4 regions of the Mesorhizobium sp. BR1-1-15 genome follow, and region 3 is predicted to be linked to each of the others. Evidence: predicted binding sites of a transcription regulator. Region 3 holds the regulator's gene; each other region holds the start of a gene.
What was found. The regulator LexA, encoded in region 3, represses DNA repair genes until DNA is damaged. The targets are predictions, from matches to a motif close to TGTTCNNNNTGTGTTCNG.

Region 1 (7,957 bases), on a different contig from region 3:
CCCGCGTAACGTTCCTGTGACGATTGCACGCCGAGGGCGTGCACCAACTTTCCAAATATTGCCTGCAACAAAAAACCCGGCGCAAGACCGGGTTTTTCAAAAACTCAAAAGGCGCAAGGCCTCAAGCAGCTTCTTCCTGCTCGGCTTCCTCATTGTCGGCCTTGGCGCCGCGCTTAGGGCCCTTGTTGAGATTGACCTCGATCAAACGCACGGCTTCGGTTTCCGACATGCGGTTGACAGCGGCGATCTCGCGGGCCATGCGGTCGAGCGCGGCTTCGTAGAGCTGGCGTTCGGAATAGGACTGCTCCGGCTGGTTGTCGGCGCGGTAGAGGTCGCGAACAACTTCCGAGATCGAGATCAGGTCGCCGGAATTGATCTTGGCATCATATTCCTGCGCGCGACGCGACCACATGGTGCGCTTGACGCGGGCGCGGCCTTGCACGACCTTCAGTGCGCGTTCGACATAATCCTCTTCCGACAGCTTGCGCATGCCGATCGAGGTTGCCTTGGCGACCGGCACCTTGAGGCGCATCTTGTCCTTCTGGAAATCGATGACGAACAGTTCCAGCTTGTGCCCGGCCACTTCCTGCTCGTCGATCGAGACGATCTGGCCGACACCATGCGCCGGATAGACGATGTACTCGCCGGTCTTGAAACCGTGACGTGCAGCGGTGGACTTCTTCTGCGGGGTGATCGTTGCCATTACGCCCTGAACTCCTTGTTGTGGGCCGGCGGCGGTGCCGGCTGAACTCGCGCGATCGGGTTACCGATCATTAGCCGCACAACAGATGAACCCACCGGAAAAGCCGGGACCGGCAAACCGCACGATTGCGATCGCCTGGCCCAGATCGCTCTGGTCCGATGTGGGATTTTCACCTTTCAGTGATTTGGGGCGTTAGCGCCATAAATCGACGTTGTGTCACCGGCATGTTTCGCCCATGTAACACAAAAAGTCGGAAGAATCAAGGTTTTGCTGCATAAGCGAAGGCCACAGGTTCACGCCGCCTGTCAAGGCGGTTAATAGGCCGTACCTCTTACGCCGCGTCATGCCGGTTGAAACGGCAGCGCTGTCAGTCGCCTTCTCCGGGTTCAGCCGAGAAATATTTCTCGAACTTGCCGGCCTCGCCATCGAAGGCCTTGGCGTCGGCCGGCGGCTCCTTCTTGGCGGTGATATTAGGCCATTTCTCAGCGTATTCGGTGTTTATCTGCAGCCATTTGTCGAGGCCCGACTCAGTATCGGGCTTGATCGCGTCGGCGGGGCATTCCGGTTCGCAGACACCGCAGTCAATGCACTCGTCGGGATGGATGACGAGCATGTTCTCGCCCTCGTAGAAACAGTCGACCGGACAGACCTCGATGCAGTCCATATATTTGCATTTGATGCAATTGTCGGTCACGACATAGGTCATCGATCTGCTCCGGGACGTCCCGTTTTTGTTGGCTTTTTCCGTGAGGTAACGCCTTTGGCGCCCGCTTGCAAGGGCGGCCATTCCGGCCATGCCGGCATTGCCGGAATGGAATTCCAACGGGTCGGCAATGGCGGGCATCGGTCATGTGCTCGGACCGTTGTGTCGGCGGCGTGCAGGAACATACATGCTCCCTCCGTGCACCGGCGGTCAGTCGTCGCCAAGCAAGCGGTCGGTCTCGCGGCGCTCCTTCTTCGTCGGGCGGCCGCTTCCGGCCTCGCGCAGCCCTGGGATCGCGTCGGGAGGCGCCTCGCCCGTCGGTGCGGCAGGCGGCGACATGTCTTCGTAGAGCGTGCGTGCCTCCACGGCGGGGCCGCGCCGGCTTCCCGCATCGAGCACCTTCCAGATGAAGATGCGCCGCTCCAGCGTGATGGTCAGGACGTCGCCAGGCTTGACCAGGTCGGAGGCCTGCGCTGCTTTGTCGCGATTGATGCGCACCCGGCCGGCCACGACCAGTTTGGCGGCCAGCGAGCGCGATTTCACCGCGCGCGAGAAGAACAGCCATTTGTCGATACGCTGGCGGTCGGTGGCCATCGGGGCGACCATCGGATCCTGTGCGGCTATTTCTTCAGCTGGTCGCGCAAAGCGGCGAGCTTGGCGAAGGGAGAGTCGGGATCGAAGCGCACCGGGCGCTCCTCGCGCGGTTTTGCCTGAAACGAGGGTTTGCCGCCTTGCGGGCCGCCCTTGCCTTCCGGCCTGCCGCCCGGCCGGCCCTCACGGCGGTCAGAACGCTCGCCCTGCGGCTTTCCCTCCCGCCGTTCCCCGCCTTCGCCTTGCGGCCTGGGCTTGAACTTCGAGCGATCGAAACGCGGCTTGCCGGCGCCATCGCGGCGCCCTTCATGGGCGGGCCGGGTGCCGGGCTGGCCGACAGCGGCATCCGCCGGGGCATCGGAGCGCGCCGCCTGGCCGTTGCGCGGCCGGGCGCGGTTCTCGTGGTGACGGTGACGAGGCCGCTGGTCGAAGCGGCCCTGCCGCCACAACAGGATCGGCTTAGGCTCTTCGGCTTCCGCAGCGGGTCCCTGTTGGGGAGCGTCGGCGCTGTCCCCCTCCTCGCTTCGCTCCGCGATCTCCCCCGTCGAGGGGGAAGTGAGAGCGTCGGCGCTTTCGGCGGCAGAAGTCTCAGGCACGGCTTCTGCTACAGGCGCAACCTCTTGCGTCGCTTCGGCTGGAACTTCGGGTTGTTCTTCCGCAACAGTTTCGGCCGCTTCCGCAATGGGTTCAGCAGGAATTTCGACGGCGGTCTGGGCAGTCGCAGTTTCCGGATCTTCCGCTGATGTCTCCGCAGGCCTGTCCGTCGCAGCCGCCTCCGCCGCCTTGGCCTGCTCGGCGCGCGCGGCCTCTTCCGCTGCCAGCTTGGCCGCCACGGCTTCCCGGGCGGCATTGTCCTGCGCTTCCAGCCGTGCCTTGACTTCGGCCGCCGGCTTCGGCTCGGCACGGTAGCCAAGACCTTTCAGAATTTCTTCCATGTCATCGGCCGTGGCGCCGAGAATCGACATCATCGGCGGCGTCACCATGAAAGACTGGCCGTCATAGGCGCCATCCGGACGCTGGCCGAGGCCGGGCTTCCAGTTGGTCGCCGGGCGGATCAGGTCGGCCAGCCGTTCCAGAATGTCGATGCGCACGGCGCGGCGGCCGAGATTGCGGTAGCCGGCAAGCTTGTAGAAGGCCTTGTCGAAAGCCGGATCGATGACCACCGAGGTGCGGCCCGATGCCAGCGCATGGACGACGTCGCCGAAGCCGGGCTTGTCCTTGCCGTCGTTTTTCAGCGCCCACAGCAACGTCACCAATCCCGCGGGCGCCGGCTTGATCAGCGCCGGCACGAAGACATGATAGGCGCCGAAGCGCACGCCCAGCCGGCGCAATGCCGCGCGGCCTTCCTGGTCGAGCGACTTCATCTCCTCGGCGATGTCGCGGCGATTGATAAGGCCGAAATTCTCGACCAGCTGGAAGGCGATGCCGCGGCCGATACCCGATATCTGCTCGGCACTCTTCAAATCGACCAGCGGCTTCAGCAGGGATTCGATCTGGAAATTGACGAAGCGCTCGGCACGCGCCGCGACCTTGTCACGCGCTGGGCCGGTCAGCTGTTCATCGGCCAAAAGCACCAGGCGCGGCTTCAGCGCGTCCTCGCCGGCAACAAGCGTGCCGATCGGCGCGCCGATCCAGCGCAGCGTGCCGTCGGAACCCAGCGCGATGTCGCCATTGGCGCAGGCGCCGAAGCGTTCGGCGCGTGCCTCGAACTCCGCCGCCAGCGCCTTCTGGGCGGCCGCGCGCACGGCCTTGGCGTCTTCGCCGCCAGCGCTCTGATCGGCGGTGAAACGGAACCCCTGCAACTCGCCGACATGGTGGCCTTCGACGAGGACGGTTCCGGTTGGGCTTATTTCGGCTTCAGGCATGGTATTTTCTCTAAGGCGCCGCATGAGGACGGAAGTCCTGCGGTCTACGAAGCGTTTCGTCAACCGCTCATGCAGCGCATCCGACAATCTGTCTTCGATTTCGCGCGTCTTTTCCTGCCAGTGTGCCTGATCGGCCAGCCAGCCGGGCCGGTTCGACACGAATGTCCAGGTGCGGATCTGGGCGATGCGATGCGACAGCGTATCGATGTCGCCCTCGGTGGTGTCGGCGCGGCGCACCTGCTCGGCCATGTAATTCTCGTCGACATGGCCATGCCTGGCGAGGTCCATGTAGATCGACGCAATGAGGTCGGCGTGCTGGGCCGGCGCTATCTTGCGGTAGTCGGGGAGCGCGCAGGCCTCCCACAGCAGCGCGACGCGCCTTGCGTCGGTGGCGAGCGCCCTGATGTCCTCGTCACGCGACAGGTGCTCAAGCGCCTGCGCATCGACTGCCGGCAGCGCACGGGTCAGGCCCTCCACCGGGGCATTGGTCTCAATCGAGCGCTTCAGCGCGTCGAGGCTGGCGAAATTGAAACGCGCTGTGCGCCATTGCAGAACTTTCACCGGGTCGAAGTCGTGGCTTTCGATCTTCTTGACCAATTCCTCGTCCAGTGGGTCGACCTGGCCGGTGACGCCAAAGGTGCCGTCGCGCAGGTGCCGGCCGGCGCGCCCGGCGATCTGGCCAAGTTCGGCCGCCGTCAGGTTGCGATACTGATAGCCGTCGAACTTGCGGTTCTGGGCGAAGGCGACATGGTCGAGATCGAGGTTAAGGCCCATGCCGATGGCATCGGTGGCGACGAGATAGTCGACGTCGCCCGACTGAAACAGCGCCACCTGGGCGTTGCGGGTGCGGGGCGAGAGCGCGCCAAGCACGACGGCCGCACCGCCCTGCTGGCGGCGGATCAGTTCGGCGATGGCATAGACCTCGTCGGCGGAGAAGGCGACGATCGCTGTGCGCCGGGGCAAGCGGGTCAGCTTCTTCGAACCGGCATAGGCCAGATGTGACAGCCGCGGTCGTGTCACCACCGAGACGCCTTTCAACAGGCGCTGCAAGATGCCGTGCATGGTGGCGGCGCCGAGCAGCAGCGTCTCCTGGCGGCCGCGCAGATGCAGGATGCGGTCGGTGAAGATGTGGCCGCGCTCGAGGTCCCCGGCAAGCTGCACCTCGTCGATGGCGACGAAGGCGGCATCGGTCTCGCGCGGCATGGCTTCGACGGTACAGACCGAATATCTGGCGCCTGGCGGCTGGATCTTCTCCTCGCCGGTGATGAGCGCCACCTTGTGGGCACCGACCTTTTCGCAGACGCGGGTGTAGACCTCTCGCGCCAAGAGCCTGAGCGGCAGGCCGATGATGCCGCTTTCATGCGCCACCATGCGCTCGATGGCGAGATGGGTCTTGCCTGTGTTGGTCGGCCCAAGCACGGCAGTCACGTCGCGACCCGATAGGATCAGCGGCTCGGTGGGTTTCGGATGGATGTTCATCGGCTCGGAAATAAGGCTTTCTGGCCTCTCATTGTCGGGAGCACGCCTCGGGTGGCGCGTATGACAGGCGACACATAGGGATTTCAGGCGCGAAGCGAAAGCGGAATGTTCCGCTGGCGGTTCGAAGTCACCTCCGTCGAGCTTCGGTTCGGCTGCTGATTGAGGGTTGGAACGAGTCTGGAACGAATCGGCGACGAATCGCTGACTCGCCCGGATTCAGGTTTTGTTCACGGCTAGATCTGGAGTTTTGGCTGATGATCCTTACCACATGCTGAATCACGGAATTGGCCCGTTTCATGCTAGGCGAGAGCCGCCGTTAACTTTCGCTGGCAAAGCCGTGTGGCAGCCCGCCTTGCTTCATCCAAGCTTATGAAATTGTTGAACTTTCTTAATAGAAATTAACAGTTTGATAGGCGATTGCAACTGCTCTCGTTAACATTGCGGCCAAACATGGAACGAAAGGGCGACGAATCGGCGATGTCGGGATTTTCCCTGTTTGTTCACGACAAGATGTAGTGTTGCGCACAGGTTTTCCACCGACAATGCACAGCTTATCCAGGCAGTTTTGCACAATACCCGCTGCCGCCATTAACCTTTGCGTGCCGGATTGGAACAGCAGGCCGACAGCCGTCATCGGACGGCGTCACGGACATCCGAAGCGGATGGCGAACGAGCCCTCCTTCAATCGGCACCGGGAAGCCGGCAGCCCGGCGAGACCTCAGGCGAAGTACTGGCCGCCATTGGCGGTGATGGTCGATCCCGTGATGAAGCCGGCGTCCTCGGAGGCGAGGAAGACGACGCAGCGCGCGATCTCCTCCGGCTCGCCGAGGCGCCCGACCGGGATTAGCGGGATGATGCGTTCGTTGAGCACCTTCTCATCGATCGCCCGGACCATTTCGGTGGCGATATAGCCTGGGCAGATGATGTTGACGGTGATGCCCGCGCGGGCTCCTTCCTGGGCCAGAGCCTTCGAGAAACCGATGTCGCCGGCCTTGGCCGCGGAGTAGTTGACCTGCCCGGCCTGGCCCTTCTGGCCATTGATGGAGGAGATGGTGATGACGCGGCCGAACTTGCGGTCGCGCATGCCGCTCCACAGCGGATGCGTCATGTTGAAAACGCCGGAGAGATTGGTGTCGATGACCTCCTTCCACTGCTCACGCGTCAGCTTGTGGAACATGGCGTCGCGCGTGATGCCGGCATTGTTGACCAGCACCGCGACCGGGCCCAGATCGGCCTCGACCTGCTTGATGCCGGCGGCGCAGGCGTCGTAGTCGGCGACCGACCATTTGTAGGTCTTGATGCCGGTTGTGGCCGTGAACTTGCTCGCCGCCTCATCATTGCCGGCGTAGTTGGCGGCAACCGAATAGCCGGCTTCCTTCAGCGCCATCGATATTGCCGCGCCGATGCCGCGCGATCCGCCCGTGACGATTGCAACCTTGGTCATGCGCTCCCTCCCTTTGGTTGGGAGAGTGAACAGGGAGTAGCGAATGACGAGCAGGGATCAGATATCCCATTGCGCCGACGCCGTTCTTCCCTATTCGCTACTCCCCATTCACTTCTCTTTTAGAGCGCTTCGACGCACATGGCGACGCCCATGCCGCCGCCGATGCACAGGGTGGAGAGACCCTTCTTGGCACCTCTTCGGCGCATCTCGTGGACCAGCGTGTTGAAAATGCGCGCGCCAGAGGCGCCGATCGGATGACCGATGGCGATGGCGCCACCATTGACGTTGACGATCGAGGGATCCCAGCCCATGTCCTTGTTGACCGCGCAGGCCTGCGCGGCGAAAGCCTCGTTGGCCTCGATCAGGTCGAGATCGCCGACCGACCAGCCGGCCTTTTCCAGCGCTTTTCGCGAGGCGGGAATCGGACCGGTGCCCATGATCGCCGGGTCAACGCCCGCGGTCGCCCAGGAGACGATGCGCGCCAGCGGGGTGATGCCCCGCCTGGCAGCTTCCGCTTCGCTCATCAAAAGCGCGCCGGCGGCGCCGTCGTTGATGCCGGAGGCATTGGCGGCGGTCACAGTGCCGTCCTTGTCGAAGGCCGGCTTCAGTTTGGTCATGGCATCCAGCGTCGCGCCATGGCGGATGTATTCGTCCTGGTCGACAATTGTATCGCCCTTCTTGCCCTTGATGGTGAAGGCGACGATCTCGTCCTTGAACCGGCCGGCCTTCTGCGCGGCCTCGGCCTTGTTCTGCGAGGCCAGCGCGAACTGGTCCTGGTCCTCGCGGGTGATCTGGAACTGGCGGGCGACGTTCTCGGCCGTGTTGCCCATGTGATAGCCATTAAAGGCATCCCACAGTCCATCCTTGATCATGGTGTCGATCATCTTGTAGTCGCCCATCTTGACGCCAGCGCGCAGATGCTGGGCGTGCGGCGACATCGACATCGATTCCTGGCCGCCGGCGACAACCACCTTGGCATCGCCGGTGGCGATCTGCTGCATGCCGAGCGCGATGGCGCGCAGGCCCGAGCCGCACACCTGGTTGAGGCCCCAGGCGGTGGTCTCCCTGGGCAGCCCGGCGAGGATTGAAGCTTGGCGGGCGGGGTTCTGCCCTTGGGCCGCGGTCAGCACCTGGCCAAGAATGACCTCGTCGACTTCGGCCGCCTCGACGCC
Region 2 (7,957 bases), on a different contig from region 3:
GAAAACCGCTTCGCTTCCTGGATTGCTTTATGCCGCGAATTTCAGCCCCATAATGCCGCAGACGATGAGCGCGATGCAGGCGAGCCTGATGACGGTCGCCGGCTCGCCGAGCAGCCAGATACCGAGCAGCGCCGTGCCGACCGTGCCGATGCCGGTCCACACCGCATAGGCGGTGCCGACGGGCAGCGCTTTCAGCGCCAGTCCAAGCAGCGTGAGGCTGACGATCATCGAGGCGACCGTGAGCACGGTCGGGACGAGGCGGGTGAATCCGTCGGTATATTTGAGGCCGATTGCCCAGCCGATCTCGAACAGGCCGGCGAAAAACAGAAAAATCCATGACATGGGGAACGCTCCATCCAAGCATCGCACCGACGTCCGTTCAGGACGATGCAATGCGCGATCGACCGAGCACCGCGGCAGCCGATGCCCTGTCAGACAGTGGGCGGGTCGTCCCGACCGGATTTCAGGAGATGTGGGGTCGTCCCCGCACCAGATATAGGGTGTCTTAACGCCCGATCAACAAACTGCCGGCGGTGTTCCGAACGCCGCCGGCGAACTCCATCCGAGGCACGCGACTATTTTTCCTTGAGCCTCGTTGCCTTGACCGGCGGCGCCTTGAGCGTGGGAGCAGCGGCCGGCTTCTTGGCGTCCTTCTTCGGCTTGCGGGCCTCCTTGCCTGCCTTCATCGCACCTTTTGCCATGATTCGTTCCTCCAGTTGCGGGAAGTGAAGTGAAACAAGAGAAATGCCTGTAGGCAAGGGCCGTTCGCGGTCACGGCCGCGAAAACCGGCAACCTGTTTCGGCGGCCTTATGAATCCGAACCGGCGCGCAGCGACTTGAACGGACGGGGTGTTGGTGCGTCGCGATGGCCGCGGAATTTCGGCGGGCCCGCAGCATGATCTCAAGGAAATCGGCTCCCACTTTTCCTGCAATTACTCTAGACTTCGCGTGTCGGACAGGACGACAGGGAAGCAATGGCGGGGCATGGCGGCTCTCGAACGGTCATTTACGCGGCGCTCGCCGGTAATCTCGCGATCGCGCTGACCAAATTCGTCGCAGCCTTCTTCACCGGCAGTTCGGCGATGTTTTCGGAAGGCGTGCATTCGCTGGTCGATACCGGCAATGGCAGCCTGCTGCTTTATGGCATGCATCGCGCCGCACGCCCGGCCACCCGCGCGCATCCGCTCGGCCATGGCCGCGAGCTCTACTTCTGGAGCTTCATCGTGGCGCTTCTCGTCTTCGCGCTCGGCGCCGGCGTGTCGTTCTACGAAGGCGTGACGCACATCATTGCGCCCGAACCGGCCGCCAATGTCAGGGTCAATTACATCGTGCTCGGCCTGTCGTTTCTGTTCGAGGGCAGCTCATGGCTGGTGGCGCTGAGGGAATTCCGCCGGCAGAAGGGCCAGCAGGGCTGGCTGCAGGCCGTGCAATCGAGCAAGGATCCAAGCGTCTACACAGTGCTGTTCGAGGACAGTGCCGCGCTTCTCGGCCTGATCGTCGCCTTTGCCGGCATATTGGCGGCGGAGATTTTCGAGATGCCGGAACTGGACGGCGCCGCCTCGATCGGCATTGCGCTGATCCTGGGTGCGACCGCGGCCTTCCTGGCGCGCGAGAGCAAGGGGCTGCTCATCGGCGAGCCTGCTTCGCCTGCGGTGCAGAAAGAAGTGCTGGCGATCGCGCAGCAGGATCCGGCGGTGCAGCGGGCGAACGGCGTCCTGACGGTCCACCTGGGGCCGGAAGAAATCGTTGCCGGCCTGAGCATCGAATTCGAGGACCATCTGTCCGCGCCGGAAATCGAAGCCTGCGTCGAGCGCCTCGAAGCGCGGCTAAGGAAGGAAATGCCCGAGATCACCCGGCTGTTCGTCAAGCCGCAGACGACAGGCACCTGGGAACAGCGGCGCAAGCTGATCGAATCGGCATCCGAGTAGAGTTTTGAGCAGGTCTCGAAACACATTCCACTCCTCGGGATTATGTCTTGGACCAGCGTCGCGTCGTTGCCTTGCGACGCTGCGCCGCTAAAATCAGCCGATCGAGTTTTGGAGGACTGATTATGAAGATCGACGGCGGCTGTCATTGTGGTGCCATCACCTATGAGGCGGAGGTCGAACCGGAAAAGACCTCGATCTGCCATTGTACCGATTGCCAACAGTTGACCGGTACGGCCTTTCGCGTCACCGTTCCGGCGCCTGAAGATCACTACCGGATCACAAAGGGTACACCGAAGGTCTACATCAAGACCGTGGCAAGCGGCGCCAAGCGCGTCCAGGCCTTTTGCGCCGACTGCGGTTCGCACCTTTACGCCACGTCGGTCGGAGATGGCCCAAAGGTCTACGGCATTCGAGTGGGAACCGCGCGGCAACGCCAGGATTTGATTCCGACACTGCAAAAATGGCACCGCTCGGCGCTTCACTGGCTACCTGAATTTCACGGCATGACCACAGTGGAGGAGCAGTAGCGCCGTCCGGTGCGGCGCCTCATTCGTCGCCTTCGACGACCCTCAGCCTGAGCTGGCCGGTCTTTGAATCGGCAACGCGTGGGGAATCGACAACGCGCGGGCCGGGTTCCGGCTTCGCAGGGGCTGGTGACGCCATGTCAGGGTCGGCATCGCCTCCGGGCTGCGCCCCAAACTCCAGAGCTTCGATCTTCTGGCCGCGTTTGGTCACCTTCGACGTCGAGACGAGGATGTCGTCTATATCCTTGGCCGATTGGGCAAAATGGCCCTGCAATTTGCGCACCCGCTCGTCGACGCGCGAAACATCCTCCATCAGCCGGATCACCTCGCCCTGGATCAGGTGTGCCTGCTCGCGCATACGGGCATCCTTCAGGATCGCCTGGATGACCTGGATCGACAGCATCAGGAGCGACGGCGAGACGATGACGACGCGGGCGCGGTGCGCCTTCTGCACCACCGCCTCGAAATTTTCGTGGATCTCGGCAAACACCGATTCCGACGGCACGAACATGAAGGCGGTATCCTGCGTCTCGCCCTGGATCAGATATTTATCCGCGATATCGCGGACATGCACCTCGATGTCGCGGCGGAAGGCCTGCGACGCGACCTTCTGCTGTTCGGCGCCTTCGGCGGCGCGGATGGCGTTCCAGGCTTCCAGCGGAAACTTGGCGTCGACGGCAAGCGCCGGCGCGCCGTTGGGCATCTTCACCAGGCAATCGGGACGGCTGCCGTTGGACAAGGTCGCCTGGAACTCGTAGGCGCCGTGCGGCAGACCGTCGGCGACGATCGCTTCCATGCGCGACTGGCCGAAGGCGCCGCGCGTCTGCTTGTTGGAGAGGATCGCCTGCAATTGCACGACCTGGCCGGCGAGCGACTGGATGTTGCCTTGCGCGGTGTCGATGACGGCCAGCCGCTCCTGCAATTTGGCCAGGCTCTCATGAGTGGATTTGGTTTGCTCGGTCATGGTCTGGCCGAGGCGGCCGGTCATGGCATCGAGGCGCTGGCCGATCGATTGCGTCAGTTCCGCCTGCCGCGCGCCGAAGACTTCCGCGATGGCGCCCATGCGGCCCTGCATCTCGGCTTGGCTTTGCAATATGCCGGCCATCCGCGCCTCGGCGTCGCGGGCATGGTCGGCGGCTTCGGCAGCGGCCACGGCGCGCGCCTTGGCCGAGCGCCACAGCGCGACGACAAGCGCCACGAACAGGCCAAGAAACACAAAGGCCCCGAACGCCAGCGCATGGCCGAGCGTGATCGTGGTCGCGCCAAGCCGGGCGACAGGTTCCGAAAGGATGGATGTCAGGTCGTTCATGCACACAGCATAGACGATTCGGCCGGCCAGCACAGATCAAAACGTGAACGATCCCCCGGCGTACCGGTTGACGCCCTTTATTCAAGGTCTTAGGTGAGACGCCATGCCGATCAAGCCGCTCATCATCCTTCCCGACCCCATCCTGCGCCAGGTTTCCAAGCCGGTGGAGCGCGTCGACGCGCCCTTGCGCAAACTGGCCGACGACATGCTGGCGACCATGTATGACGCGCCCGGCATCGGGCTGGCCGCGATCCAGATCGGCGAGCCGCTGCGCATGCTGGTGATCGACCTCGCCAAGGAGGACGAGACGCCGGCGCCGCATGTCTTCATCAATCCCGAAATCCTGGAAAGCGCCGACCAGCGCTCCGTCTACGAGGAAGGTTGCCTGTCGATTCCCGACTATTATGCCGAGGTCGAACGCCCGGCTTCCGTGCGGGTCAAGTATCTCGACCGCGATGGCAAGCTGCAGGAAATGGAGGCCGAGGGGCTGATGGCAACCTGCCTGCAGCATGAGATCGACCATCTCAACGGCGTGCTGTTCATCGACCACATTTCGAAGCTGAAGCGCGACATGGTGGTGAAGAAGTTCAAGAAGCTGGCCAAGGACAAGGCTCCGGGCAAGCTGGTGGGATAGGGGACAATGCCCCTTCGCGTCATTTTCATGGGGACGCCGGAGTTTTCGGTGCCGACATTGCGCGCGATTGCCGATGCCGGACATGAGGTCGCGGCCGTCTACACCCAGCCGCCGCGAGCCGCCGGCCGGCGCGGCCTTGAGCTGACACTGTCGCCGGTACAGCGCGAGGCGGAACGGCTGGGCATCGAGACGCGCACGCCGACGTCGCTCAAGGGCGGGGCCGAACAGGCAGCTTTTCGCGCGCTGCAAGCCGATATCGGCGTGGTCGTGGCTTATGGCCTGCTTTTGCCCAGGGCGGTTCTTGAGGCGCCGCAACTGGGCTGCATCAACGGCCATGCCTCGCTGTTGCCGCGGTGGCGCGGTGCGGCGCCCATCCAGCGGGCGATCATGGCGGGAGACAGCGAAACCGGCATGATGGTCATGCGCATGGAAGAAGGCCTCGACACCGGCCCGGTGGGGCTGGTTGAAAAATGCGTCATCGAACCCGATATGACCGCCGGCGATCTGCATGATCGATTGATGAGCGTCAGCGCCGCACTGATCGTGGAAGCGCTGGCGCGGCTGGAAAGGAATGGCCTGGCCTTCACCGCCCAAGCGATTGAGGGGGTGACCTATGCCAAAAAGATCGGTAAATCCGAGACGCACGTGGATTGGACGCGACCCGCGGCCGAAGTCCACAATAACATTCGCGGCCTGTCGCCCTTCCCCGGCGCCTGGTGCGAGGTTGAAATTGGTGGCCGGGTGGAACGGCTGAAACTGCTTCGCTCGACGCTTGCGCAAGGTGTGGGCGAACCGGGAGGAATTCTCGACGACCGCCTGACGATCGCCTGCGGAGCGGGCGCGATCCGGCTGGTCGAAGTTCAACGGGCGGGCGGAAGGCCCGCCGCCGCGCAAGAATTCCTGCGCGGGACCAAGATCGAAAAAGGAATGAAATTGTCATGAGCATGATGTCGATACGCGCGGCGACGCCGCGGGATCGCGAGGCCATCCGCCTCGTCGAGGAACACGCTTTCGGCCAGCAGGCGGAGGCCGGGCTGGTTGACGCGCTGGTTTCCGGCGGCGACGCCGTTGTCGAACTGGTGGCGGAAGAAGACGGGCAAGTGGTTGGCCACATCCTGTTTTCGCGGCTTTTCGCCCGCACCGGCGGCAAGGATTTCCCGGCGGTGGCACTGGCGCCGCTGGCGGTGGAGCCCTCCTTTCACGGCACCGGCATTGGCGGCGCGCTGATCCGCGAGGCTCACATTCGCCTGCGCGACGCCGGCGAGATGCTGGCCGTGGTGCTGGGCGACCCCACCTACTACGGCCGTTTCGGCTACAGCCACGCGCGCGCCGAAGGATTCGAGAGCGAATACCAGGGCGAGGCGCTGCAGGCGCTGGCCTGGGGCGACGCTCCCGAAACCGGCCGGCTGGTCTACGCCTCAGCCTTCACCGCACTCGCCGCCTAGGCGTATAGCCGCCCGGCATGCCGCGTTTTCGCCTCGACATCGAATATGACGGCAGCCTGTTTGCCGGCTGGCAGCACCAGGCGGACCAGCCTTCGGTGCAGCAGGCGATCGAGCAGGCGATCGAAAAATTCTGCGGCCAACAGGTCCGCTTGCGCGCTGCCGGCCGTACCGATGCGGGCGTGCATGCGACGGCCCAGGTGGCGCATGTCGACCTGGCCAAGGCCTGGCCGGACGACAAGGTGCGCGACGCCGTCAACGCGCATCTGCAGGCCGCCGGCAACCGCATCGCGATCTTGAAAGCAACGACCGTCGTCGACGGCTTCGATGCCCGCTTCTCGGCCATCGGCCGTCACTACCTCTACCGCATCCTCAACCGGCGCGCGCCCTCGGCGCTGGAAAAGGGCAAGGTATGGTGGGTGCCGAAGCAGCTCGACGCCACTGCCATGCACGAAGCCGCCAAAGTGCTGCTTGGACGGCACGATTTCACCACCTTCCGTTCCACGCAATGCCAGGCCGAGAGCCCGGTGCGCACGCTCGACCGTCTTGACGTCAGCCGTTCGGGCGACATGATCGAAGTCAGAGCCTCGGCGCGTTCCTTCCTGCACAACCAGGTGCGCTCGATGGTCGGCTCGCTCAAGCGCGTCGGCGAAGGCGCATGGACGGCCGGCGATCTCAAGGCGGCGCTCGAGGCGCACGACCGCGCCGCCTGCGGCCAGGTGGCGCCGCCCGACGGGCTTTTTCTGGTCGGCGTCGATTATCCCGGATAGAGTCTCGAAAGGCTCTGAGCTCCGGTGTCCGGAACCGTGATGCCAAGCAGCGCCTGCAGCCCGAACAGCACGATCAGCGAAGCGATGAACATGCCAACGAAGACAGCGGTCCCGATTGCGGCCCCCCTGCCGATGGTCGCGTTGGTCATGCGCCAGGTCAGCACCATCGACAGCGCGAACAACAGCAGCGACACAAGGCTGGAGATCTGGCTTGCCGAGGTCAGGAAAAGCCTGATCAGCGCGGACGGCAGCATCAGCCAGGCGGTGATGGCCGAAGCCCAGTTCGAGGCCACCACATAGTGGACGAAGCGGCCGCCGATGCCGGCGCGCGGCGCGACCAGAGCGAGTGCGACCAGAGGCAGCACCCAGGAACCGATATCGACTGTCGCCAGCCGCAACAGCATGCTGAAGCGGCCCGCGAAGGCATCGGGATCGCCGATCTCGTTGGCGATGCCGACCCAGCCGACGATCAATGCCGGCGCCGCGACGACGATGGCGAAAAAGGAATTCCAGAAACCATCGGCAGACAGGTCGAGCAGACGCAGGCCATCGGCCCTGCCGAGCATCAGTCGCCAGGCGCCGGTCAGCGAAACTTGGGTCTCGTCCGCCGAAAGCATGCTGCTCAGTCCTGTCCGAACCAGTCTTCGATGAAGCGCTGATAGATTTGCGTCAGCGTCTCGAGATCGGCAAGGGCAACGCGCTCGTCGACCATGTGCATGGTCTTGCCGACCAGGCCGAATTCGACCACCGGGCAATAGTCCTTGATGAAGCGCGCATCCGAGGTGCCGCCGGAGGTGGATAGCGCCGGTTCTCTGCCTACCACCGCCTTGACCGAGCCGCTCAACGTCTCGATCAGCCTGTCGTCGCGGGTCAGGAAGACATGGCTCGGCCGGTCGCGCCAGACGAGTTCGTAGTCGACCGGCATCTCCTTGCCGGGCCGATATTTCCTGCGGCCCGCCGCCTGGTCGAGACGGTTGTGGATTTCGGCCTGTATGGTCTCGGCGGTCCAGCTGTCATTGAAGCGGATGTTGAAGGTGGCGGTTGCCTTGGCTGGAATGACGTTGGTGGCCGGGTTGCCTACGTCGATGGATGTCACCTCCAGATTGGTCGGCTGGAAATCCTTCGTGCCCTCATCGAAGACGGGATGCAGCAAAGCATCGACCAGGCTCATCAGCCCGCGTACCGGATTGTCGGCAAGCAAGGGATAAGCGACATGGCCCTGGCGGCCATTGACGATGACGTCGCCCGACAGCGAGCCGCGCCGGCCGATTTTTATCATGTCGCCGAGCGCAGCCGGGTTGGTCGGCTCGCCGACGATCGATGCATCCCATTTCTCGCCCCTGGAAGCCG
Region 3 (7,957 bases):
GGCCCCACCAGCCGCTGAGCGGCTGGCGGACATCGCCATGGTGGCGCTCGGCCGCGTAGATGAAGGCCGGGGCACCTGGGCCTCCATTGAGATATTTGTAGGTGCAGCCGACGGCGAAATCGGCGTTCGAACGGTCGAGCTCGACCGGCAAGGCGCCGGCGGTATGGCAGAGATCCCAGACGATCAGCGCGCCGGCATCATGTGCCGTCCGCGTCAGCGCGGCCATGTCGCGCAACTGCCCGGATTTGTAGTTGACGTGGTTGACCAGGATGACCGCGACCCGCTCGTCGATCAGTTCTTCTATGGTCGGCGCATCGACACCCTCGAGCCGCAGCACCGTGCCCGGCCGCGTCGAGGCAACGCCTTCGGCCATATAGAGATCGGTCGGAAAGCTGTCCCCCTCGGCGACGATGACTGACCTGTCCGGCCGCATCCCGAGTGCCGCATGCAGCACCTTGTAGATGTTGATCGAGGTGGTATCGCAGACCACCGTCTGGCCGGCGGCGGCCCCGATCAGGCGCCCGAGTTGGTCGCCGAGTTCGACCGGCATGTCGAACCAGCCGGCGGTGTTCCAGGCGCGGATGAGATCCTGCGCCCACTCCTGCGTGGCGGCCTTCTGCAGCTCGCCGAACACGGCGGGCGAAGCGGCGCCCAGCGAATTGCCGTCGAGATAGATCACCCCCTGGGGCAAGGTGAAGCGGTCACGCATGGCACGCAGCGGATCCGCGGTGTCCATTGCCTCGATCGCTGCGAGATCGGGAATTTTGCTCATGGTCGCGATGTTCCTCGGTGAGAAGAGCGCCCTGGAAACGGGCCGGCTGTTTTGCCGCCCGGGCAAGGGCTGGCCGCATAGAGGCGCAAGAACAGGGTGAACGCCCGGTTCGATCTTTGCTCGATTTCCGCCCGAGGCAGTTCCTCGAGCACCCCAACGATCCGGCGAACCTGGAGATCGCCGATCAAAAGACTGATGTAGATGTCGGCGGCTTCGGCAGGATCGTCACAGGCGATCAGGCCGGCCCGACTTGCGGTTCGAAGCAGGTCGCCAACAAGCGGCATTATGGTATTGCGGCCGAATTGCGCGATCGATTGGCCAAGCGTGCCTGTATCGTTGACGTCGCCGGCCGCGGCGCGATTGAGCGCCACCGCCTTGTCGCCCGTCACGAGGGTCAGCAGGACTGGCCCGAGCAAGTTCAGGGTTTTGAGCGGATCGCGCGCCTGGTGAAGGGCGTCCTCCAGCAGCTTCCTTGCCTCTCCCGCATTGGCTTCGATCAAGGATCGAAACAGGGTCTGCTTGTTGCCGTACCAGTTGTAGAGGGTTTCGTTCGAGGCCGATGCCCGCTTGGCGATAGCAAGCAGGGAGGCGCTCTTGTAGCCGGTTTCCCGGAGCACCGCATAGGCGGCCTCCTCTATCCGTTCGCGTCGCGCGGCCTGCTTCGGCGTGGTCATTGGTGTTCCTCTTCGAAAACCGTACATTATTATACGGTTTCGTCAAGCGAACGGGAAGCAAGGAGCGAGCGAACGCAGCCCATCGCGACCAGTGGTGGTGCCTCGTCGTTTTCCGGCAGGAAGTTGGCATTTTGGTTTCGTTTCGTTCACGAGCCGCAGGGGTTTCTAATCCGCCCAAACGCACCCCGCACCTGCCGGTCACCCAGCTTGCAGGCTTGTGCCAAGAGTGGAGACCGGTCGGGCCACAGGCCATTAACCAAAATAGTTTCAAAGGGCCCGGGAGCGCATTGACGACGGACCGCGCTGGCAGGATGCTGGCTGCGGGAGGGCATTTCGTTTCCGTCGCCTTAACAAATTCATTAAACTTTAAATGGTTGCGGAACACAACTGGAACAGATAGTGTTTGTTCTGGGTTTGTTTTCTGATTCTGGTTCCAGACCCTTCGTGCAATGCCTTTGGGGGCCGCCATGCTCACGCGCAAGCAACATGAACTCTTGATGTTCATCCATGAACGGCTGAAGGAAAGCGGCATTCCGCCGTCCTTCGACGAGATGAAGGAAGCGCTGGACCTCGCCTCCAAGTCGGGAATTCATCGGCTGATCACGGCGTTGGAGGAGCGCGGCTTCATTCGCCGCCTGCCCAACCGGGCGCGCGCGCTGGAGGTGCTGCGCCTGCCGGACTCGATCGCGCCGGGTCTTAACGCGGCAAAGAAGTTCTCCCCGAGCGTCATCCAGGGCAGCCTCGGACAGGGCAGCAGCCCTAGCCGGCAGATCAAGCCGGCGACGTCTTCGCGTCTGCCCGCTGTCGGCAATGACGACGATGCGGTTTCAGCGGTGTCGATCCCGGTCATGGGTCGCATCGCAGCGGGTGTGCCGATCGACGCCATCCAGCATCAGACGCATTCCATTTCAGTGCCGCCTGACATGATCATGGGCGGCGAACACTATGCGCTGGAGGTCAAGGGCGATTCGATGATCGAGGCCGGCATTTTCGACGGCGACACGGTCATCATCCGCAATGCCGACACCGCAAGTCCCGGCGAGATCATCGTGGCCCTGGTGGACGAGGAGGAAGCAACGCTGAAGCGCTTCCGCCGAAAGGGTGCTTCGATTGCGCTCGAGGCTGCCAATCCGGCCTATGAAACACGTATTTTCGGACCGGACAGGGTCAAGGTGCAAGGCAAGCTGGTCGGCCTGATCAGGCGCTACTGAGCGGGGTCGGCGGTGGGCTTTTCGGGTTTACGGTAAGGCGGCAGTCCCCTTGCCTCGCGTGAGAATTTTCGCTGTTCGTGCCAAGGCCGATATGGCCTGTCGACGGCAAAGCTGACCCGTGCCGGTGCCGTCGCCGATTGCCGGTCGAAGAAGACGGCGGCACTTCCCTTACGAGCGAGCTGCCGCTTGGTGATAACGAGAACCAGCGGATTGTGGCAGGGGTCGTAGCCCGCGGGGTCGTTGATGACGATCAGATCCGCATAGGAGCAGGCCCTCCAGGCGTCCTTGCGATCCTCCACCTGCGCGATGATCGCCCCCGAGGTATGCCGGGCCATGCACAGGCCCGTGAAGCAATAGAAAGGCGCTCCCGCCGGAAGTTGCGCGGGATCGAAGATGTCGAACTGTCGGTCTCCGCTGTCGAACAGTTCCGGCGCAACGATGGTTTCGGACTTCAGCGCGCGTTTCCAATTATCGACGGTGAATTCGTTCGGGCGCGCCCGGTTGATCGCGAGCTCGCCGCCGCCGATCGGCAACGCCACCAGGCGGGCATCCTCCGAAATCAGCACGTCCGGCGTGCGCGTGTCCGAGACGGTCAACAGGCCGGCGAGCGCGAAGGGAAGTGCCGCCAGCCGCAGCCATGTCGTGGCCATCGTCGCGATGACCAGGGCGATCGCCACCAGAAGGACGGATTGCTGCGAAATCAACCCGACCGCGTCGACCGGCGAGCGTTGCGAGATCCATCCTGATATGGCGATCATCGCGGCCAGTCCCTTGCCCATCAGATAAAGGGATGGTCCATCGAACCCGAACGGCATCAGCAGCGCGCTGGCAACCGCAAGGAACATCACGACAGAAACGATCGGCATGACGGCAAGATTGGCGAACAGGCTGAGCGGCGACACGCGCTGGAAATGCCAGATGGCGAAAAGCGCCGTGGCGCTTCCCGCGATAATCGAGGTCATCGCCAGCCCACCTGTCGCCAGCAGCAATTTTCGCGTCAGCAGGCCAGGCAAGGTCCGTTGCGGCGGCGGGGTCCGCGCTTTGTCGGCTTTGCGATCCGACCAGCCGGCATAGGCGCCGACCAGGGCCGCGGTGGCGGCGAACGACATCTGGAAGCTCGGCCCTACCACCTCGTGCGGCGACACCACGATGACGGCGATCGCCGAAATAGCCAGATTGCGCATGGTGAGTGCCGCCCGATCGAACAGAACGGCGATCAGCATCACCGCCAGCATGATGAAGCTGCGTTCGGCGGCGACAACGACGCCCGAAATGACGAGGTAGGCGGCGATCGAGAAAAGTGCCGCCGCGGCCGCGTATTTCTTGACCGGCCGGCGGGAGGAAAAATTCGGGAACAGCGCGAAGCCGCCACGCAGCAGACCCATGACCGTGCCGGCGACCAGCGCCATGTGCAGCCCGGAAATTGAGATGATGTGGTAGATGCCGGTGCGTCGCATCGCTTCATTGATCTCGTCGGGAATCCCGGCGCGCACACCCACGATCAGCGCCGCGGCGATCTCGCCCTCGGCACCGCCGATGCTGCCCCTGATATGGTCGGCAATGCTTTCGCGAGCACTCTCGATGGCGGCTGAAAGGGCGGCCCACAGCGGCCTGTCATCGGCTGAGACGATTTTGGGGTTGCCGAGAAAGAAGCCGCTGGCGCCTATGCCGGCGAAGTAGCTGTCGAAGGAAAAGTCGTAGCTGTCCGGCCGCACCGGTCCGGTCGGCGGCAACAGCCTGGCATAGCCGGTCACGAGCGAACCGGCCGTCACTTCAGCCGGCACCTTGCGTGCCGAAAGGCGAACGCGCTCCGGCGCGTAGAGTAGTTTCGGCCGCGCGGTCGATGTCACATCGATGGTCAGCCGGATGCGCCCGGTCTCCATCTGGTCGACCGAAACGACGCGGCCGGTGATTTGCGTGGAGATTTCCGAGCCCAGCATCCGCGTTCCCGCTCGCCACGTCTCGACTTTGCCGGCGAGCATGCCGAGCGCGCACAACAGCGCCGCCATGAAGCACAGATGCGTTTTCGGCCATGAGCGTGAAACGAGCGCGCACAGCGACATCAGGATCGCGACCGCGACAGGCTTGGCAAAGCCCGGCTCCGCCGCCAACGAAAAATACGCAATCGATCCGCATGCCAGGAACACCGGCACGAGCAGGAAGGCTACGCCCCGATCGAGTTCGAGCTCGGACGCTCTGGCCACGCCGTTGCGCAGACGAGGCCACGAGGCACGGCCGAACTCACGGCGCAGGCGCTCGGCCGCGCCGGCTGCGGGGACGCCGGGCGGCGTGGAAACATCCGCCGGCGGCGACTTGCCCGGCTGCTGTAGGGGCGACAACGCCAGCGGCAATGAGGCGGGCGCGGGCGTGGCAAAAAAAGAGCGTTCGCTGACGCCGGCAACGACGTCCTCGCCTTCCTCCGCGCCCCTGCCCGCTCCAGCCATCGGGTCTGCCCCTTGCGCCCTCGACACCCTATGCTACATGAACGCGCGACGCGCGAAAGTGCGTGTGATCCGCACCCCGCTCCAGACGTTTCCCGAGAGTTGTATGTCCGACAAGGTTGTCACCCGTTTTGCCCCCTCGCCCACCGGCTACCTGCACATCGGCGGCGCGCGTACGGCGCTCTTCAACTGGCTCTACGCCAAGCACACCGGCGGTACGATGCTGCTGCGCATCGAGGACACCGACCGCGAGCGCTCCACCGATGCGGCGACAGCAGCCATTCTCGAAGGACTGACTTGGCTCGGCCTCACCTGGGACGGCGACGCCGTCTCGCAGTTCGAGCGCGCGCCGCGCCATCGCGAGGTGGCCGAGGAGCTGGTGCGCATGGGCAAGGCTTACTACAGCTACGAGACCCCTGCCGAGCTTGAGGCAATGCGCGACGCGGCGCGGGCCAAGGGCCTGCCGCCGCGCTATGACGGAAGCTGGCGTGACCGCGACCCTTCGCAGGCGCCTCCTGGCGTCAAGGGCGCGATCCGCATCAAGGCGCCGACCAAAGGCGAGACGGTGGTGCATGACCGTGTCCAGGGCGACGTGCGCTTTCCCAACAAGGATCTGGACGACTTCATCATCCTGCGCTCGGACGGCAATCCGACCTACATGCATGCCGTCGTCGTTGACGACCACGACATGGGCGTCACCCACATCATCCGTGGCGACGACCACCTGACCAATGCCGCCCGCCAGACCGTGATCTACAACGCCATGGGCTGGGATGTGCCTTCAATGTCGCACATACCGCTGATCCACGGCGCCGACGGCGCCAAGCTGTCGAAGCGGCACGGCGCGCTGGGCGTGGAGGCCTACCGCGCCATGGGCTACCTGCCCGAAGCGCTGCTGAACTATCTGGCTCGGCTCGGCTGGAGCCACGGCGACGATGAGATCATGTCGATCCAGGACATGATCGCATGGTTCGACATCGGCGATGTGAACAAGGGCGCCGCCCGCTTCGATTTCGCCAAGCTGGAGGCGCTGAACGGCGTCCATATGCGCCGCATGGGCGATGCCGAGCTGTTCGATATCTTCATTGCCACCTTGCCCTATCTCGAGGGCGGCCCGGCGATGGCCGCACGCCTCGACGACAAGAACAGGGCGCAGTTGCTGGCAGCGCTGCCGGGCCTGAAGGAGCGCGCCAAGACGCTGGTCGAACTTGTCGACGGCGCCGCCTTCCTGTTAGCCGCGCGGCCACTGCCGATCGACGAAAAGGCAGCCCTGCTGCTCAATGACGAGGCGCGCAAGATTTTGCGTGGCGCTCGCGACGCCCTCGAGGCGGTTTCAGGCGACTGGACGGCGGCCTCGACTGAAGCCGCGATCCGGGACTATGCGACGGCCGGCGGCCACAAGCTCGGCGCCGTCGCCCAGCCCTTGCGCGCCGCCTTGACCGGCAAGAGCACCTCGCCCGGCGTGTTCGACGTTCTCGCCGTGCTTGGTCGCGAGGAGAGCCTGGCGCGCATCGCGGATCAAATCGATTAGGAGCAATCTGGCCCAAGAAGATTGGCATTGAAAGGCGCGTTTCGCAGTGCAACATTGAGCCTTGGCCCAATCTGGCACGCACTTCCTAAAATGCGGTCGCGAATACGCGCATTCGGTGACTTCGACGTGTCGCTTTGCAGAATTTGCCTTTGCCGGCATGAGGAAACAAGAAGGAGTTTGCAATGACCGAAGCTGCGACAAGACGGGAACTGGGCGGCAAGACCCAGGAAGCCACGGCAAAGCTGGAATTCGCCGGCAAGACGCACGAATTCAAGGTGCGAAGTGGTTCGGTCGGGCCTGACGTCATCGACATCGCCACGCTGTACAGCACCACCGGCGCCTTTACCTACGATCCCGGCTTCACTTCGACGGCAAGCTGCGAGTCCGAGATCACGTTCATCGATGGCGACGCCGGCATTCTCCTGCATCGCGGATATCCGATCGACCAGTTGGCCGAACATGGCGACTTCCTCGAAGTCTGCTATCTCCTGCTCTACGGCGAACTGCCGACCAAGGCGCAGAAGGACGATTTCGACTACCGCGTGACGCGCCACACCATGGTGCATGAGCAGATGTCGCGCTTCTTCACCGGCTTCCGCCGCGACGCGCATCCGATGGCGGTGATGTGCGGCGTGGTCGGCGCGCTGTCGGCCTTCTATCACGACTCCACCGACATCTCGGATCCTTACCAGCGCATGGTGGCGTCGATGCGGTTGATCGCCAAGATGCCGACGATCGCGGCCATGGCCTACAAATACCATATCGGCCAGCCCTTCATTTACCCGAAGAACGAACTGAATTTCGCCGCCAACTTCCTACACATGTGCTTTGCCGTGCCGTGCGAGGAATACAAAATCAATCCGGTCCTGGCGCGCGCCATGGAGCGCATCTTCATCCTGCACGCCGACCACGAGCAGAACGCTTCGACCTCTACCGTGCGGCTCGCCGGCTCGTCTGGCGCCAATCCGTTCGCCTGCATCGCCGCCGGCATCGCCTGCCTGTGGGGCCCGGCGCATGGCGGCGCCAACGAAGCGGCGCTGAACATGCTGGGCGAGATCGGCCATGTCGATCACATTCCGGAATTCATCGCCCGCGCCAAGGACAAGGACGATCCGTTCCGGCTGATGGGCTTTGGCCACCGCGTCTACAAGAACTACGATCCGCGCGCCAAGATCATGCAGAAGACCGCGCATGAGGTGCTGGGCGAACTCGGCATCAAGGACGATCCGCTGCTCGACATCGCCATGGAACTGGAGAAGATCGCGCTCACCGATCCCTATTTCATCGAGAAGAAGCTCTACCCCAATGTCGACTTCTACTCCGGCATC
Region 4 (7,957 bases), on a different contig from region 3:
TGATGGTGCTTTCCAGCGCCACCACGGGCTTCCCGGCGGCCAAGGCTTGCGCCACCGGCGCGTGGACATCGATGAAGGCGCGGGCGGTGTCTGGGGTCATCTGGATCTCCAATCCGAAGTGCGGCGCATCCTTTCGGATGCCGGTCTCATGCCATTTTCTGCTCTTCGGGCACAAGAGCCAGCGCTTGCGCGAAAGTCGCCGTGGTGAAATCGGGAACGGCGCTCGCGCTTTCAATAGCCAGCGTCGCGGCGGCGACGCCCTCGCGCAACGCCGCGCGCAAGGGCATGCCGCGCAGTAGGGCGGCGACCGTCGCGCCGGCAAGCGCATCGCCGGCGCCGGTGACGTCCACGACCTTTCTTGGAGGGGGCGGGACGACGGCAAAGCTGCCGTCGCGGTCGAAGCCCAGCACCGGGCCGCCGCCCGCCGTGACCACCGCGCTGTCGAGGCCGGCGCTTCTCAGCCCGTCGAGGATAGTTTTTTGAGAGGCGGCATCGTCAAGTCCGGCAAGCGCCACCGCCTCGCGCCTGTTCATGAAGGCGACGGCCAGGCCGCCGAGCACCGGTGTCAAGCGCACGACCTTGGCCGGTGAAATGGCAATGGCGAACACGGGCTTGCCGGCGGCAAGCGACACCAGCCGCTCCAGAGCCGCCGATGGCAGATTGGCGTCGCACAGGACGGCATCTGCGGCGGCGATCTCCTCCCTCACCCTGGAGCGGCGGATCTGCTTTGCAAATGCCAGTTCATAAAGCGCCATGTCGGCAAAGCCGACGAGCAGTTCGCCCTCGCGGTCGATGAGCGCCGTATAGCTCGGCGTCGTGCGGTCGAGGAACACCGCGGACAGGTCGGCAATGCCTGCTTCGGCGATGGCGCGCGAAACCGTGTCGGCGGCGGCATCACCGCCGCGCACCGACAGCAACGAGCCCGAGACGCCTCGCCGCACCGTGCTGCGCAATGCGTTGAAGACGCCGCCGCCAACGTCCTCGCGCATCGTGCCCGGGTTGGAGGCAGCCGGCACGTAAGCGCCGGACACCTGGCCGCGCCTGTCGATATGGGCGCCGCCCACCGCCAGGACTCTTGGAGATCTCACCATGCGCCGATATGACCTTTGTTGGCGGTCACGCACAAGCGCCATGCTGTGCGACGGAGCTTCGCAGGCAACAACCAGCGATTCGTGAGATCGGCACGGCGAACCAGCCTGGCCCAATATTCGGACCATGTTGGAGCCGAATCGTGAGACAAAAAAAGAACAAATCAGGATGTTGCTTATTTTTCAGATGCTTGATCCCTCTTGCCAAATGAGAACAAAAAAGGTACAAATAACCAATGATTACGGATTGTCCGGCCTTCATTGACGACTACGGGGTGATGTATCATGGCTCAGAACAGCTTGCGGCTTGTAGAGGATAAGGCAGTGGACAAATCAAAGGCTCTGGATGCGGCGCTGTCGCAAATCGAGCGGGCTTTCGGCAAGGGCTCGATCATGCGGCTCGGCGCGAACGAGCAGGTCGTCGAGATCGAAACCGTGCCAACCGGCTCGCTCGGCCTCGACATCGCGCTTGGCGTCGGCGGCCTGCCGCGCGGCCGCATCATCGAGATCTACGGGCCGGAAAGCTCGGGTAAGACGACGCTGGCGCTGCACACGGTGGCGGAAGCCCAGAAGAAGGGCGGCATCTGCGCCTTCGTCGATGCCGAGCATGCGCTCGATCCGGTCTATGCCCGCAAGCTCGGCGTCGATCTCGAAAACCTCCTGATCTCGCAGCCTGACACTGGCGAGCAGGCGCTTGAGATCTGCGATACGCTGGTGCGCTCCGGCGCCATCGATGTGCTGGTGGTCGATTCGGTCGCGGCGCTGACGCCGCGCGCCGAAATCGAGGGCGAGATGGGCGATTCGCTGCCCGGCCTGCAGGCCCGCCTGATGAGCCAGGCGCTGCGCAAGCTGACCGCCTCGATCTCGCGCTCCAACACCATGGTCATCTTCATCAACCAGATCCGCATGAAGATCGGCGTCATGTTCGGCTCGCCCGAAACCACCACCGGCGGCAATGCGCTGAAATTCTACGCCTCGGTGCGTCTCGATATCCGCCGCATCGGCTCGGTCAAGGACCGCGACGAGGTCGTCGGCAACCAGACCCGCGTCAAGGTGGTCAAGAACAAGCTGGCGCCGCCCTTCAAGGTGGTCGAGTTCGACATCATGTACGGCGAAGGCGTGTCGAAGACCGGCGAGCTGGTCGATCTCGGCGTCAAGGCGGGCGTGGTCGAGAAATCGGGCGCCTGGTTCTCCTACAATTCGCAGCGTCTCGGCCAGGGCCGCGAGAACGCGAAGCTGTTCCTGCGCGACAATCCCGATACGGCGCGCGAGATCGAACTTGCGCTCAGGCAGAACGCCGGACTGATCGCCGAAAAATTCCTCGAGAATGGCGGCTCCGAAGGTGGCGATGATGGCTTCGAGGATGAAGCCGGCGCGATGTAAGCGCTCGTCGGCACGATCTAGCGTTCGCTGGCGCGATCTAGCGTTCGGTTTGCGGCCCGAGTTCGGCCATAATCCCGGTTCATCAATTTGAGCTTATGTAATCGAGTTCTGTAGTATTGCGTTTCGAACCGCCGGCCCCGTGCCGGCGGTTTGCGTTTTGAGCGGCTGGCGAACCGCGAATTGGCCAGCTTGCGTGTTTCTGGACAGGGTGCCAAGCGGCGGCTAAAAGGCCAGCTCCATCTTCTAAAGCAGAGCCCATTTCCGCCGGTCCGGCCGGCGGCTCTCTCGAAAAGGCAGCATTCATGAGTGGCGTGAACGAGATCCGGTCGACATTTCTCGACTATTTCCGCAAGGAGGGTCACGAGGTCGTGGCGTCGAGCCCGCTTGTGCCGCGCAACGATCCGACGCTGATGTTCACCAATGCCGGCATGGTGCAGTTCAAGAACGTCTTCACCGGCCTGGAGAAGCGGCCCTATTCGCGTGCCACGACCGCCCAGAAAAGCGTTCGCGCCGGCGGCAAGCACAACGACCTCGACAATGTCGGCTACACCGCGCGCCACCTGACCTTCTTCGAGATGCTCGGCAATTTCTCCTTCGGCGACTATTTCAAGGAGCGCGCCATCGAGTTAGCCTGGAACCTCATTACCAGGGAGTTCGGGCTTAAGAAGGACAAGCTGCTCGTCACCGTCTACCACACCGACGACGAGGCGGCCGGCTTCTGGAAGAAGATCGCCGGCTTTTCCGATGATCGCATCATTCGCATCCCGACCTCCGACAATTTCTGGGCGATGGGCGACACCGGGCCATGCGGGCCATGCTCGGAAATCTTCATCGACCGTGGCGAGCACATCTGGGGCGGCCCGCCCGGCACCCCGGAGGAGGATGGCGACCGGTTCCTGGAATTCTGGAACCTGGTGTTCATGCAGTACGAGCAGGTGACGAAGGACGAGCGGATCGACCTGCCGCGCCCGTCGATCGACACCGGCATGGGCCTGGAGCGCATGGCCTCCATCCTGCAAGGCGTGGAAAGCGTCTTTGAGACCGATCTGTTTCGGCACTTGATCGATGCGGCGTCGTCCGCGCTCGGTCGCGGTCCCGACGCCGAGACCGTCGCATCCTATCGCGTCATAGCCGATCACCTGCGCTCGTCGTCGTTCCTGGTCGCAGACGGCGTGCTGCCATCGAATGAAGGCCGCGGCTATGTGCTGCGCCGCATCATGCGCCGCGCCATGCGCCATGCACAGCTGCTCGGTGCGAACGAGCCGCTGGTGTGGAAGCTGGTGCCGGCGCTGGTTCGCGAGATGGGTCAGGCCTATCCGGAACTGGTGCGCGGCGAACAGCTGATCACCGAGACGCTGAAGCTTGAGGAGACCAGGTTCCGCAAGACACTGGTGCGTGGCCTCGGTTTGCTGTCGGAGGCGACGGAAAAGCTCGGCGCCGGCGACATGCTGGACGGCGAGACGGCCTTCAAGCTTTACGACACCTATGGCTTCCCGCTCGACCTGACGCAGGATGCGCTGCGCCAGCGCAACATCTCGGTCGATCTTGCCGGCTTCACCAATGCGATGGAGCAGCAGAAGGCCGAGGCGCGTAAGCACTGGGCAGGTTCCGGCGAGGCGGCGACGGAAGCGGTCTGGTTCCCGGTGCGCGAAAAAGCCGGTGCCACCGAATTCCTCGGCTACGAGACCGAGCAGGCGGAAGGCATCATCCAGGCGGTTGTCCGCGACGGCAAGACCGTCGACAGCGCCGGCAAGGGCGAAGCGGTAGCCGTGGTCGTCAACCAGACGCCGTTCTATGCCGAATCCGGCGGCCAGATGGGCGACACCGGAACCATTTCAGGCGAAGGCTTCTCGATCGAGATTTCCGATACGCAGAAGAAGGCCGACGGGCTGTTCGTGCATCTCGGCAAGGTGGTCAGCGGCACTGCCAGGACGGGTGCCGCCGTCGAGCTGAAGGTTGACCATGCGAGGCGCTCCAGGCTGCGCGCGAACCATTCCGCGACGCATCTGATCCATGAGGCGCTGCGCGAGGTGCTGGGCACCCATGTGGCACAGAAGGGCTCGCTGGTCGCGCCCGAGCGCCTGCGCTTCGACATCTCGCACAACAAGCCCATCTCGCCCTCGGAACTCGAGGAGGTCGAGCGCATGGCCAATGAGATCGTGGTGCAGAACAGCCCGGTGATCACGCGCCTGATGTCGGTCGACGATGCCATTGCCGAAGGCGCCATGGCGCTGTTCGGCGAGAAATACGGCGATGAGGTGCGCGTCGTGTCGATGGGCACGGGCCTACATGGCGCCAAGGCCAACCGCCCCTATTCGGTCGAGCTTTGCGGCGGCACGCATGTCAGGGCAACCGGTGACATCGGCCTGGTGCGCGTCGTGTCCGACAGCGCCGTCGCCGCAGGCGTGCGCCGCATCGAGGCGCTGACGGGCGAGGCCGCGCGCAAGCATCTCGACGAACAGGACCGGCGGCTGAAGGCGGCCGCGGCAACACTGAAAATCTCGCCGGCCGACGTGCCGGCGCGTGTTGAAGCCCTGCTCGAAGAGCGCAAGAAGCTCGAGAAGGAGCTCACCGAAGCGCGCAAGAAGCTGGCGCTGGGCGGCGGGTCGCCCGCTGACGCGCCGGCCGCCAACGAGACCGTCGCGGGCGTCGGCTTCCTCGGCAAGTCGGTTTCCGGTGTCTCGCCGAAGGATCTGAAGCCGCTCGCCGATGCCGGCAAAAGCTCGCTCGGCTCCGGCGTGGTCGTGTTTGTCGGTGCGGGCGAGGACAACAAGGCGAGCGTCGTGGTCGCTGTCACCGATGATCTCGTCGGCCGCTTCAGCGCCGTCGACCTGGTGCGCGTCGCCTCCGCGGTACTCGGCGGGCAGGGCGGCGGCGGCCGGCCCGACATGGCGCAGGCCGGTGGCCCCGATGCCTCGAAGGCCGACGACGCGATTGCTGCGGTGAGGGCGGCGCTGGAGGCGGCGTGATTCATTGCAGAATTGGGGGGCAACGCTCCAGGCCGGTTGCTTCCCTTCGAGGTCGCGCGGCCCCTCATGATGGGCGGCGCGACATCAATGATCGGTTATCCGCGAAATCGTTGACCTGAATCGAATATCGCTGCGCTGCGCTGTCGCAGATCAGCCGGCCTTTTCAGTCCTGGCAAAGCTTGCCTGTTTAGCAATACAATCCCACCAGTCCTGTATGTCGGCAAAGCGAGCCAGCAGTTTGCGCCCTTCCGCCACCTTGACGAAATAGCCGACGATCGGTGCCGCATGCAGGTCGGCGAGCGTCAGTTGATTGCCGAGCAACCACGGCCCCGGGGATCTCAATGATGAGAGCACCTGAAGGACCGTTCCTGCTTGTCGTAATCCGCTGACAATCAGCGCTTCGTCAGGCGACGCCTTCTCCAGCCGCTCCACGGCGACGTCCCAGACCATGGCCCGATAGCCATAAGCGTCGAGCATGCCGATGATCTGGTTCATCCGCGCGCGGCCGCGCGGATCGTTCGGCTGCAAGGGCGGTCCGTCGAAAGCTTCATCAACATAGCGCGTGATCGCGCTGGCCTCGAACAGGCGAAAACCGTCATGCTCGAAGGCCGGGATGCGGCCGAACGGGTGGTGCTCGAAATACCAGCCGGGGATGCCCTCGGCGGCGAACACATCGACCGGCACAAGCTCGTAGTCGACGCCCTTCTCCTCCAGCGCCATGCGCGCTATGCGCACGTAAACGCTGTAGTCGGCGCCGTAGAGGACCGGTTTGGCCATGTTGCCAGTCCTTTGCTTTCGATTTTCGTTGGCCCAAAAAAGCGAAGGCTCCTTCCGGAGCCTTCGGCATGTTGAACCCGCGGGTGCTTACGCCATCGCCTTCTGCAAATTCTCGTCGATCTTGTCCAGGAAACCAGTGGTCGAAAGCCAGGGCTGGTCGGGGCCGATCAGCAGCGACAGGTCCTTGGTCATGAAGCCGGATTCGACGGTCTGGATGCAGACCTTTTCGAGTGTCTCCGCGAAGCGTTTCAATTCAGCATTGTCGTCGAGCTTGGCGCGATGGGCGAGGCCCCGGGTCCAGGCGAAGATCGAGGCGATCGAATTGGTGGAGGTTTCCTCGCCCTTCTGGTGCTGGCGATAGTGGCGCGTGACGGTGCCGTGCGCGGCTTCCGCTTCCACCGTCTTGCCGTCCGGCGTCATCAGCACCGAGGTCATCAGGCCAAGCGAGCCGAAACCCTGCGCCACCGTGTCGGACTGTACGTCGCCGTCATAGTTCTTGCAGGCCCAGACATAGCCGCCCGACCATTTCAGGCTGGAGGCCACCATGTCGTCGATCAGGCGGTGCTCGTACCACAGCTTCTTGGACTTGAACTCGGCCTCGAACTCAGCCTCGTAGACCTCCTGGAAAATATCCTTGAAGCGGCCGTCATAGGCCTTGAGGATGGTGTTCTTGGTCGAGAGATAGACCGGGTAGTTGCGCAGCAGGCCGTAGTTCAGCGAAGCGCGGGCGAATTCGCGGATCGACTCGTCGAGATTGTACATGGCCATGGCGACGCCGGCGCCGGGCGCGTCGAACACGTCGTGCTCGATCACCTGGCCATCCTCGCCGACGAACTTGATCGTCAGCTTGCCCTTGCCGGGAAAACGGAAATCGGTGGCGCGGTACTGGTCGCCATAGGCGTGGCGGCCGACGATGATCGGCTTGGTCCAGCCGGGCACCAGCCGCGGCACGTTCTTCATGATGATCGGCTCGCGGAAGATGGTGCCGCCGAGAATGTTGCGGATGGTGCCGTTCGGCGACTTCCACATCTTCTTCAGCTTGAATTCCTCGACGCGCTGCTCGTCGGGCGTGATGGTCGCGCATTTCACGCCGACGCCGTATTTTTTGATGGCGTTGGCCGAATCGACGGTCACCTGGTCGTTGGTGGCGTCGCGATGCTCGATGCCGAGGTCGTAATATTCAAGCTTGAGGTCGAGATAAGGGTGGATCAGCTTGTCCTTGATGAACTGCCAGATGATGCGGGTCATCTCGTCGCCGTCGAGTTCGACGACCGGGTTCGCCACCTTGATCTTCGCCATGGAAAGAATGCCTCGTTGCTGGGAAATGGGACGGCCTTGCCCGCGTGGCGTTCGGCCGGGGATGCGCCCCTATATCAAAGCGTTTTTGGCCGCGCAAACGACGATCGGTCACGAAAGCGAAGCGATCGCCCCGCCATTTGCGAATGGTTCATTTTCGCGGCCGAATATGGCAGGGGACGCTGAAATGCCGCAAACAGCAGTTCATTGACAATCATGCCCGTCACCAAAGATTCCGATACCGCTTCAGTCGCCAGCCCCGCCATCATTCTCGTGGAGCCGCAGCTCGGCGAGAATATCGGCATGGTTGCGCGCGCCATGGCCAATTTCGGCCTGGTCGAACTTCGCCTCGTCAACCCGCGCGACGGCTGGCCGAACGAGAAGGCGCGGGCGGCGGCCAGCCGCGCCGACCATGTCATCGACGCCGTCAAGGTTTTCGACGAT

Region 1: the regulator LexA is predicted to act here: its motif matches at 5,509-5,526, upstream of LB541_RS06250 (helicase-related protein).
Region 2: the regulator LexA is predicted to act here: its motif matches at 3,794-3,811, upstream of LB541_RS11715 (DNA recombination protein RmuC).
Region 4: the regulator LexA is predicted to act here: its motif matches at 1,299-1,316, upstream of recA (recombinase RecA).

The regions. Positions count from the first base shown of each region.
Region 1 is NZ_JAIUIF010000003.1:18,698-26,654, reverse strand. It holds gene LB541_RS06270 (patatin-like phospholipase family protein) at 1-20, shown strand, start outside; gene LB541_RS06265 (CarD family transcriptional regulator) at 122-703, opposite strand; gene fdxA (ferredoxin FdxA) at 1,071-1,409, opposite strand; gene LB541_RS06255 (RNA-binding S4 domain-containing protein) at 1,617-2,000, opposite strand; gene LB541_RS06250 (helicase-related protein) at 2,027-5,341, opposite strand; gene phbB (acetoacetyl-CoA reductase) at 6,060-6,785, opposite strand; gene LB541_RS06240 (acetyl-CoA C-acetyltransferase) at 6,905-7,957, opposite strand, start outside.
Region 2 is NZ_JAIUIF010000005.1:199,599-207,555, reverse strand. It holds gene sugE (quaternary ammonium compound efflux SMR transporter SugE) at 28-342, opposite strand; gene LB541_RS28515 (hypothetical protein) at 576-701, opposite strand; gene LB541_RS11725 (cation diffusion facilitator family transporter) at 975-1,928, shown strand; gene LB541_RS11720 (GFA family protein) at 2,051-2,455, shown strand; gene LB541_RS11715 (DNA recombination protein RmuC) at 2,475-3,761, opposite strand; gene def (peptide deformylase) at 3,865-4,395, shown strand; gene fmt (methionyl-tRNA formyltransferase) at 4,402-5,337, shown strand; gene LB541_RS11700 (GNAT family N-acetyltransferase) at 5,334-5,840, shown strand; gene truA (tRNA pseudouridine(38-40) synthase TruA) at 5,858-6,607, shown strand; gene LB541_RS11690 (transporter) at 6,595-7,224, opposite strand; gene dapE (succinyl-diaminopimelate desuccinylase) at 7,230-7,957, opposite strand, start outside.
Region 3 is NZ_JAIUIF010000006.1:170,743-178,699, reverse strand. It holds gene kynU (kynureninase) at 1-772, opposite strand, end outside; gene LB541_RS13465 (TetR/AcrR family transcriptional regulator) at 769-1,446, opposite strand; gene lexA (transcriptional repressor LexA) at 1,914-2,657, shown strand; gene LB541_RS13455 (ComEC/Rec2 family competence protein) at 2,651-5,101, opposite strand; gene gltX (glutamate--tRNA ligase) at 5,205-6,629, shown strand; gene gltA (citrate synthase) at 6,812-7,957, shown strand, end outside.
Region 4 is NZ_JAIUIF010000019.1:80,354-88,310, reverse strand. It holds gene LB541_RS25230 (pseudouridine-5'-phosphate glycosidase) at 1-100, opposite strand, end outside; gene LB541_RS25225 (carbohydrate kinase family protein) at 147-1,091, opposite strand; gene recA (recombinase RecA) at 1,374-2,471, shown strand; gene alaS (alanine--tRNA ligase) at 2,774-5,440, shown strand; gene LB541_RS25210 (glutathione S-transferase family protein) at 5,591-6,217, opposite strand; gene LB541_RS25205 (NADP-dependent isocitrate dehydrogenase) at 6,305-7,516, opposite strand; gene LB541_RS25200 (RNA methyltransferase) at 7,730-7,957, shown strand, end outside.